Regions from separate parts of the Mesorhizobium sp. M0174 genome, predicted to be linked through region 3. Evidence: predicted binding sites of a transcription regulator. Region 3 holds the regulator's gene; each other region holds the start of a gene.

Region 1 (3,280 bases), on a different contig from region 3:
TGGCGACGTTGAGGATCTTGCCGCGCAGCGGCAGCACCGCCTGGCTGGCGCGGTCGCGCGCCTGCTTTGCCGAACCGCCGGCCGAATCGCCCTCGACGATAAAGAGCTCGGCGCCGGCGGCGGCATTCTGCGTGCAGTCGGCGAGCTTGCCGGGCAGGCGCAGCTTGCGCACCGCACTCTTGCGCGACACTTCCTTTTCCTGGCGGCGGCGCACCCGTTCGTCGGCGCGCGCGATCACCCATTCGAGCAGTTTCGAGGCCTCCTGCGGATTGTCCGCCAGCCAGTGGTCGAACGGGTCGCGGATGGCGGTTTCGACGATGCGGATCGCCTCGATCGTCGCCAGCCTGTCCTTGGTCTGGCCGACGAATTCCGGTTCGCGGATGAACACCGACAGCATGCCCGCCGCCGAGATCATCACATCCTCGGAAGTGACGATCGAGGCGCGCTTGTTGCCGACCAGATCGGCGTAGGCGCGCAAGCCGCGCGTCAGCACGTTGCGGAAGCCGGCCTCATGCGTGCCGCCTTCGGCGGTCGGAATGGTGTTGCAATAGGAATTGATAAAACCGTCGCCGCCGAACCAGGTCACGGCCCATTCGAGCGAGCCGTGACCGCCCTGCTTCTCGCTCTTGCCGGCGAACATTTCACGGGTCACCTGGAATTCGTCGCCGAGCGAGGCTTTCAGATAGTCCTTGAGGCCGCCCGGAAAATGGAATTCTGCCTTGGCCGGCGTCGTGTCCTTTTCCTTGATCAGCGAGGGATCGCAGGTCCAGCGGATTTCGACGCCGCCGAACAGATAGGCCTTTGACCGCGCCATGCGGTAGAGCCGCGCCGGCTCGAAAGCAGCACCCTTGCCGAAAATCTGCTCGTCTGGATGGAAGCGGATCTTCGTGCCGCGCCGGTTATGCACGTCGCCGAGCTGCTCAAGGCCGGTCACCGGAACGCCTCGTGAGAAGCGCTGGCGATAGAGCTTGCGCCCAATCGCGACCTCGACCTCGAGATGGTCGGACAGCGCGTTGACGACGGAAACGCCGACACCGTGCAGGCCGCCGGACGTCTCGTAAACCTTACTGTCGAACTTGCCGCCTGAATGCAGCGTCGTCATGATGAGTTCGAGCGCCGGCTTCTTGAATTTCGGGTGCGGATCGACCGGAATGCCGCGGCCGTTGTCGGTGACTGACAGGTATCCGTCGGCGGAAAGCTCGACATCGATGAAGGTCGCATGGCCGGCGACCGCCTCGTCCATCGAGTTGTCGATGACCTCGGCGAACAGATGGTGCATCGCCTTGTCGTCGGTGCCGCCAATGTACATGCCCGGGCGGCGGCGCACCGGCTCCAGCCCCTCCAGCACCTCGATGTCGGCGGCACTGTAACTCTCGCTGGCGTCGCGGGGCGCCGGCCGCTTCGCCGCCTGCACCAGCGGATCGGCCGGGCGCGTGGCGGCGCGAGCCGGCTGCGGCTGCTTGTCCAATTTGGCGAAAAGATCGTTGTTGTCGTCCATGCCGGTCCTGGATTCCGATGCTGCGAATCACCACCCGATACTGCCACGCTTTTCGCGGGCAGGCGACGGAGGTTCCTGTTACGTTCGAGGATAGAGCCTCTTACTGCAAAACCATTCGACAGCCAAGCGGCGGAAATGGGGTCGAAGTTGGAGCATCGACGTTTTGTAAACCCTGTCCGAAGGTTACGCCGGAAGATTGGCTAAAAAGCGGTATTTGCGGACTATCGCTGACCTAGAATGCAGCGGAACCCTCAAGAGGCTGTCGCTTAAGCATGTTGGATTACAGTTCGCTCCTGCTCGCGGCGGCGCTGTCGGGCACGTGCCTCAGCATCACCATGTTCGCCATCTGGTTCAGCGCGCCACAGGCACGCTTTGTGCTGACGGTGGCGTGTGGCATTCTCGTGCTCGTCGCACATGTGGTGTTGTTCTGGCATTACACCAGGGATCCAAGCCTCTGGCTTTGCCAGATCGTGCTTGCGCCTCTCAGCCTCGGTTTCCTGATTATCTGCCTGTCGGCCATGCAATATCTCGGCGTAGGCGATTACAGGCGCGCCATCTTGCCGACCTTGGTTGCGATGGCTGTTTGCGCGGGCGCGACGTATCTCGGGTTTGATGGTGTCGGCTTTATTGTCACCTACGCGACGGTAACGGCGCTGCTCTCGCTCATCGGGGCGATGTTCTGGATTGAGGGTGGTCACGATCGCCGGATATTGCTGGTCGTCTCGTTCCTGAGCGGCGTCTGTGCGCTGTCGTTTGGACTTTGCGGCGCGGTCCTGCTGGTCAAGGGGCAATGGGTGCTGGGTGTTGCGCCCGACAATTGGGCCGAGCGGGTGAATTCCGTCGTAGCCGTCGCCTGCATGACCGGGCTCGGCGCATTGACGCTCTCCCTGCACCATTTGCAGGCGCAGATCGAATTGAAGGCCGAGACGATGACCGATCCATTGACCGGGCTGATGAACCGGCGGGCGTTGACGGCACTCTACGGCGAACGGGTCTTCGGCCCGTTCATGTCCGTCGCCATGTTCGACCTCGACCATTTCAAGAGGACGAACGACGTTTTCGGTCATCCGGTCGGCGACCAGGTTCTGCGCCGCTTTGCCGCCGTCATCAGGAAATACGCCAGGACCGGCGTCGACGCGTTCCGGTTGGGCGGCGAGGAGTTCGTGCTCGTCATGTCGCGGATGCCGGAAGAGAAGGCCTATGACATTGCGAGCAAGATCAGCGTCGCCTTCGGCACGGAAGTCGTGGCCACACAACTTGGTCCGTTGCGAAGCACAGTCAGCGGCGGCATCGGCTTTGGCGGAACAAACGGCACCGGTCTCGACGATGTGCTGGCCGAAGCCGACGCAGCACTCTATGCGGCCAAGCGCGCCGGGCGAAATCGCGTCGTCGTTCGGGACCGGGCGAGCAAGGCCGACGGGCCGGCCTTGCGTTCTGCCTGATTGGGGTTTCTATCTTCTTGTTAGACCCATGATCTTGTCGGAAAACCGGATTCCACTTTTCGGAATCATGATCTATTCCGCCGCACCCAGATATTCCGACAGCGGCGGGCAGGAGCAGACCAGGTTGCGGTCGCCGGCGACATTGTCGATGCGTGACACCGGCGGCCAGTACTTTGCTGCCGTATCGGCATCGCCGGCGGGGTAGGCCGCCTCCAGACGCGAATAGGGATGGGTCCATTGGCCGGCCAGTGCCTCGGCGGCGGTGTGCGGAGCGTTGACCAGAGGATTGTCGGCCAACGGCCATTCGCCCTTCGCCACCTTGGCTGCCTCGCCGGCTATG
Region 2 (3,280 bases), on a different contig from region 3:
GTCTCGCCGACGGCGCGGGCCTCCTCCTCGGAATCCCAGGCGGCGTGGACATGCACCTTCTCGTCGTCCTCGGCGATCTTTTCGGTGAACAGCGTCTTGCCGAAACGGCCCTCATTGTGGGCGATGAGGTGGGAGGCGGTGCCGAGGATGTGCGCGGTCGAGCGGTAGTTGCGCTCCAGCCTGATGATGGTGGCGCCAGGAAAATCCTTGTCGAAGCGCAGGATATTGTCGACCTCGGCGCCGCGCCAGCCATAGATCGACTGGTCGTCGTCGCCGACGCAGCAGATATTTACGGTGGACAGGCGCGGGCTTCCCTCCCCCTCGAGGGGAGGGTGGCCGGGCGAAGCCCGGTCGGGTGGGGTCCGTGCGGCAGTGCTCGACCTACCGGCGGCAGTGCTCGACGCTCTAGCGGTGCCTTCTGCGGCAACCCCCTCCGCCCGCTTCGCGGGCACCTCCCCCTCAAGGGGGGAGGATTGCGGCCGCTGCGCCAGCAGCCGCAGCCACATGTATTGCGCGGTGTTGGTGTCCTGATACTCGTCAACGAGGATGTAGCGGAAGCGCTTGTGGTATTCCTTCAGCACGTCCGGATTGGCGCGGAAGATGCGGATCGGGTGGCACAATAGATCGCCGAAGTCGCAAGCGTTCAGCGTTTGCAGCCGCTCCTGATAGGCTTTGTAGAGCTCGCGGCCCTTGCCGTTGGCGAAGGCACGGGCATCGCCCTCGGGGATGTCGGCGGGACCGAGGCCCTTGTTCTTCCAGCCGTCGATCATCTGAGCGAACTGCTTGGCCGGCCAGCGCTTGTCGTCCAGCCCTTCGGCCTGGATCAGCTGCTTGATCAGGCGCACCACGTCGTCGGTGTCGAGAATGGTGAAGTCGGATTTGAGCCCGGCCAGCTCGGCGTGCCGGCGCAGCAGTTTGACGCCGATCGAATGGAAGGTGCCGAGCCACGGCATGCCCTCGACATTGCCTTCGCCGATCAACAGGCCGATGCGCTGCTTCATCTCGCGCGCCGCCTTGTTGGTGAAGGTGACGGCGAGGATCTGCGAAGGGAAGGCTTTGCCGGTGGCAAGGATGTGGGCGATGCGGGTGGTGAGCACCCGCGTCTTGCCGGTGCCGGCGCCGGCCAGCACCAGCACCGGGCCTTCGGTGGTTTCCACCGCCAGCCGCTGCTCGGGGTTGAGGCCGTTGAGATAATCGGGCGCGTTGTTCTGGTTGCTGCGGGCAGCCATGGCGCGCGCGGCAATGCCCGACGGGGCCACGGGCCGCGCGTTCGGTTCGTCAAAAAAGGGCATGTCTTCCGAAAAGCCGGACATCTCTCCCCGAATGTAGTGATTCGGCAGCGAAAGGCCAGAAGCGTCTCCGTTTTGTTCTCTGTCCAGTCGGTAGAACTCACAATCTGAATGGGTCTGCTAACCAAAACGCCGGGCTTGCGATGGGCCGGCGCCGCAAAACGCCGAGCTTGCTTGACAGGGGAGGCGGGCCGGAGAAAGTTGTGCTCGGGGCAGGAGCGCAATGCCGGGTTGCCCATGGACGCGTCGCGGAGCGCACCAGTCGAAGGAGCACCGTCTTGGCTGTGGTCATCACCTCCCTGATCCTTTTCCTCATCGGCCTGGCGCTTGGCGGCGGCGGCATCTGGCTCGTGACGCTGGGCGGCAGCTGGTATTACGTCATCGCCGGTCTAGCTTTCCTTGTCGCGGCCTGGCTGCTCTACAGGCGCAGAACCACGGCGCTGTGGCTCTACGCGGCGATCGTGCTCGGCACGCTCGCCTGGGCGGTCTGGGAGATCGGCTTCGACTGGTGGGAACTCGGTCCGCGCGGCGGCATCATCGTGCTTGTCGCGCTATGGCTGTTGACGCCATGGGCGCGGCGCGGGCTTACCGGTCCCGACGGACGCGCACCACTTATCCTCGCCGTGCTGGCATCGCTTGCCGTCGCCGGTTATTCGATGACGGTCGATCCAAAGGATATTACGGGTGAACTCAACACCGACAAGGTGACGCCGACGGCCGATCTCGGCGGCAACGTGCCGCCCGGCGAATGGCACTATTACGGCCGTACGCCCTATGGCCAGCGCTATTCGCCGCTCGACCAGATCACCCCCGAAAACGTCGCCAATCTGCAGCCGGCCTGGACCTATCGCACCGGCGACGTGAAAGGGCCCCACGACATCGGCGAGACGACCTATCAGGTGACGCCGCTGAAAATCGCCGACACGCTCTACATCTGCACGCCGCATAATTTCGCCATCGCCATCGACGCCGCGAGCGGTAAGGAGAAGTGGCGCTTCGATCCGCAGGTCAAGCTCAACAAGGACCGCCAGCACCAGACCTGCCGCGGCGTGTCCTATTATGCCGACGCCAAGATCGCTGCCGGCCAGCCCTGCGCCACGCGCATCTACCTGCCTACATCCGACGCCCGGCTGATCGCGCTCGACGCGGCGAATGGCCAGGTCTGTCCTACATTTGCCGAAGGCGGCACGCTGAACCTGCTCGCCAACATGCCATATCCGAAGCCGGGCTATTATTATTCGACGTCGGCGCCGCTGATCGTCGCCAACAAGATCATCGTCGGCGGCGCGGTCAACGACAATTATTCGACGCAGGAGCCGTCCGGGGTCATCCGTGCCTACGATGCCGACACAGGCGCGCTGTTGTGGAACTGGGATTCCGGCAATCCAGACCAGACGACGCCGCTGCCGCCGGGCCAGACCTACACCAACAACTCGCCCAACATGTGGTCGACGGCAAGCGCCGACGAAAAGCTCGGCCTGCTTTATGTGCCGCTCGGCAACAAGACGCCGGACCAGCTCGGCGCCGGGCGCAGCGCCAATGACGAGAAATTCTCCTCGTCGATCACCGCGCTCGATCTCAACAGCGGACAATTGCGCTGGGTGCGGCAGACCGTGCATCACGATCTCTGGGACATGGACGTGCCGGCGCAGCCGACGCTGGTCGACATCACCACGGAAAGTGGCGTGGTGCCGGCGCTGGTCGGGCCGACCAAGCAGGGCGACCTCTATGTTCTCGACCGGCGCAGTGGCGAGCCGATCGTTCCGGTCAAGGAAGTGCCGGCGCCGGGCGGCGCGATCGAGGGCGATCATACCTCGCCGACACAGCCGATCTCGGACCTGAGCTTCAGTCCGAAACCGCTGACCGGCGCCGACATGTGGGGCATCACCATGTTCGACCAGCTGGCCTGCCGGATCGAGCTCCGGAAGCTGCGTTATGAGGGCCGCTATACCCCGCCATCGCTGCAGGGCTCGCTGATCTACCCCGGAAAT
Region 3 (3,280 bases):
GAAGGCAGGCGCGCCCGGGCCGCCATTCAGATATTTATAGGTGCAGCCAACGGCAAAATCGGCGTTTGCTTTGTCGAGCTCGACTGGCATCGCGCCAGCGGTGTGGCAGAGATCCCAGACGATCATCGCCCCGGCTTCCTGGGCCCTGCGCGTCAGAGCCGGCATGTCGCGCAGTTCGCCCGATTTGTAGTTGACGTGATTGACCAGCACCACGGCGGTGCGATCGTCGATCAGCTCCTCGATGGTCGGCGCGTCGACCCCCGAGAGGCGCAGCAGCGCATCTTTTCGCGTCGAAACCACACCCTCAGCCATGTAGAGGTCTGTCGGAAAACTATCGCCCTCGGCGACGATGGCCTGCCGCTCCGGTCGCATGGCCATGGCCGCGTGCAGCAGCTTGTAGATGTTGACCGACGTCGTGTCGCAGACCACCGTCTGGCCGACCGCGGCACCGATCAGGCGCCCGAGCTGGTCGCCAAGTTCAAGCGGCATGTTGAACCAGCGGGCCGTGTTCCATGCGCGGATGAGATCATGCGACCATTCTTCGGTCGCGGCCTTGCGCAATTCATCGAAGGCGGCACGTGAAGCAGCTCCTAGCGAATTGCCGTCGAGATAGATCACTCCTTGCGGCAACACAAAGCGGTCGCGCATCGCGCGCAGCGGATCCGCGGCATCCATCGCCTTTACGGCCACGAGATCGGGAATTCCCGTCATGATTTGCCTGCTCCCTCAAAAAATCCAACGCAACGCCGGACACGCATCAACTGTTCTTCCATTACCGGGTAGCGCGTAGCAAGGCTCCACCGGCGAGAAGCAGCCTGACCAGGCGGTGGAAACCTGGAGTTAGCCCGAGGTTGGCGTTTTGAGTTCGTTTCGTTCACGGTGCATTGACCAAACCGCACAGTCGATACGGGTTCAATTCCGTGCCCTTTGCCGACCGACGGCCGATGCCAGTGCCGCCTTCAAGGAGGCCAGAACGGCGCAAACGAAAGCAGAATCAAGGGGATGAGGCTCGCGGCGGTGAAAATACGGTACGCCGGTAGGGGACGTCGTTTGTTTCCCGAGCCTTAACGCATTCATTAAACTTTAAACAGTTGCGGAACACAACTGGAACAGATAGTGTCTGTTCTGGGTTTGTTTTCTGATTCTGTTGGGGGTCGCTATGCTGACACGCAAACAACACGAACTGCTTATGTTCATCCACGAAAGGTTGAAGGAAAGCGGTATCCCACCTTCCTTCGACGAGATGAAGGAAGCGCTCGACCTGGCTTCCAAATCCGGAATCCACCGACTGATTACGGCGCTGGAGGAGCGCGGCTTCATTCGCCGTTTGCCCAACCGGGCCCGTGCGCTGGAGGTACTACGCCTGCCTGACTCGATCGCCCCCGGCCTCAATGCGGCACGCAAGTTCTCGCCGAGTGTCATCCAGGGCAGTCTTGGGCAAGGTGCCCCTCGGCAGGGCAAGCCCACATCGTCGCGCGTCCCTGCAGCCGGCAATGACGACGATGTCGTCGCCGCCGTTTCGATCCCGGTAATGGGCCGCATCGCCGCCGGTGTGCCGATCGATGCTATCCAGCACCAGACGCATTCGATTTCGGTGCCGCCGGATATGATCATGGGCGGCGAGCATTATGCGCTCGAGGTCAAAGGCGATTCGATGATCGAGGCTGGCATTTTCGACGGCGACACGGTGATCATCCGCAACGCCGATACGGCGAGCCCCGGTGAGATCGTGGTGGCCTTGGTCGACGAGGAGGAAGCGACGCTGAAGCGGTTCCGCCGCAAGGGCGCCTCGATCGCCCTGGAGGCCGCCAATCCGGCCTACGAGACGCGCATCTTCGGACCAGACAGGGTCAAGGTGCAGGGCAAGCTCGTTGGGCTGATCCGCCGCTACTGAGTTGCGCCCTTGGTGCCGGCTTTTGGATTGTCGGCTCTGCGGTATGGCGGCAGGCCGCGCGCCGCGCGTGAAAATTTCCGCTGCACGTGCCAGGGCCGGTATGATTTTTCGACGGCGAAGCGGATTTCGGCGCGTGTTGCCGCTTGTGGATCGAAATAGACGGCCGCACTTCCCGCGCGCGCCAGTTGCCGTTTGGTGACGACGAGGACCAGCCGGTCGTAGTAGCAGGGATTATGGGCGGTGGCGTCGTCGATGACGATCAAGCTGGCGAAGGCGCAGGCTGGCCGTGCGGTATCGCGGTCCTTGGCTTGCGCAATGATCGCGCCGGATGGATGCCTGGCGAGGCAGAGACCGTCCGTGCAAATGAACGGCATGCCCGGCGGTAGGTCGGCCGGATCGGCAATGTCGAATTGCGGATCGTTCTTTCCAGGTGTTTCCGGCGCGACGATAGCCTCTGATGTGAGCGCGCGTTTCCAGTTGTCGATCGTGAACTCATTCGGGCGTGCCCGGTTGACGGCGAGCTCACCGCTGCCGATCGGCAGCGCGACCAGCCGTGCGTCCTCCGAGATCAATACGTCGGGTACGCGCGTCTGCGTTGTCGTTAGCAAGCCGGCGAGCGCAAAAGGAAGTGCCGCGAGCCGCAACCAGGTCGTCGCCATGCTGGCAATGACGAGGGCGATCGTCACCAAAAGGACAGATCTCAGCGAAATCAGTCCGACCGCATCGATCGGCGAGCGCTCGGAGATCCACCCGGACAGGGCGATCATCGCCGTCAGCCCTTTGCCCATCACGTATAGGAAAGGCCCATCCGCGCCGAACGGCATCGCCAGCGCACTGAGGACGGCGAAGGGCATGACGACCAGTGAGACGATGGGCATGATGGCCAGATTGGCGAACAGGCTGAGCGGCGCCACGCGCTGGAAATGCCATATGGCGAAAAGCGCCGTGGCGCTCCCTGCAATGATCGAGGTCATCGCCAGGCCGCCCATGCCCAGCAGGACCTTTCGCGTGGCGAGGCGTAGCGGCGACCGCCGCGGCGGCGGCGTGGTGGCCCTGCCGGCGCGGTAGTCGGACCAGCCGGCATAGGCGCCGACAAGGGCCGCCGTCGCGGCGAAGGACATCTGGAAGCTCGGACCGACCACCTCGTGCGGCGACACCACGATGACCGCGATGGCCGAGATCGCCAGGTTGCGCATGGTGAGCGCGGCCCGGTCGAACAGCACGGCGATAAGCATCACCGCCAGCATGATGAAGCTGCGTTCGGCCGCTACCACAATGCCGGAAAAGACGAGGTAGGCCGCAATCGAAAAAAGCGCGGCGGCTGCGGCATATTTCTTGACCGGCCGTCGCGATGAGAAGTCGGGAAACAGCGCAAAGGCGCCGCGT

The links. Region 3 encodes LexA, which represses DNA repair genes until DNA is damaged. Its sites were predicted from a motif close to TGTTCNNNNTGTGTTCNG; they were not measured.
Region 1: the regulator LexA is predicted to act here: its motif matches at 1,569-1,586, upstream of parE (DNA topoisomerase IV subunit B).
Region 2: the regulator LexA is predicted to act here: its motif matches at 1,355-1,372, upstream of NKJ13_RS08815 (ATP-dependent helicase).

Annotation. Positions count from the first base shown of each region.
Region 1 is NZ_JAMYTB010000003.1:9,126-12,405, reverse strand. It holds gene parE (DNA topoisomerase IV subunit B) at 1-1,498, opposite strand, end outside; gene NKJ13_RS06445 (GGDEF domain-containing protein) at 1,771-2,940, shown strand; gene gcvP (aminomethyl-transferring glycine dehydrogenase) at 3,013-3,280, opposite strand, start outside.
Region 2 is NZ_JAMYTB010000003.1:455,645-458,924, reverse strand. It holds gene NKJ13_RS08815 (ATP-dependent helicase) at 1-1,313, opposite strand, end outside; gene NKJ13_RS08810 (glucose/quinate/shikimate family membrane-bound PQQ-dependent dehydrogenase) at 1,568-3,280, shown strand, end outside.
Region 3 is NZ_JAMYTB010000006.1:185,756-189,035, reverse strand. It holds partial or broken gene kynU (kynureninase) at 1-711, opposite strand, end outside; gene lexA (transcriptional repressor LexA) at 1,160-1,894, shown strand; gene NKJ13_RS15035 (ComEC/Rec2 family competence protein) at 1,888-3,280, opposite strand, start outside.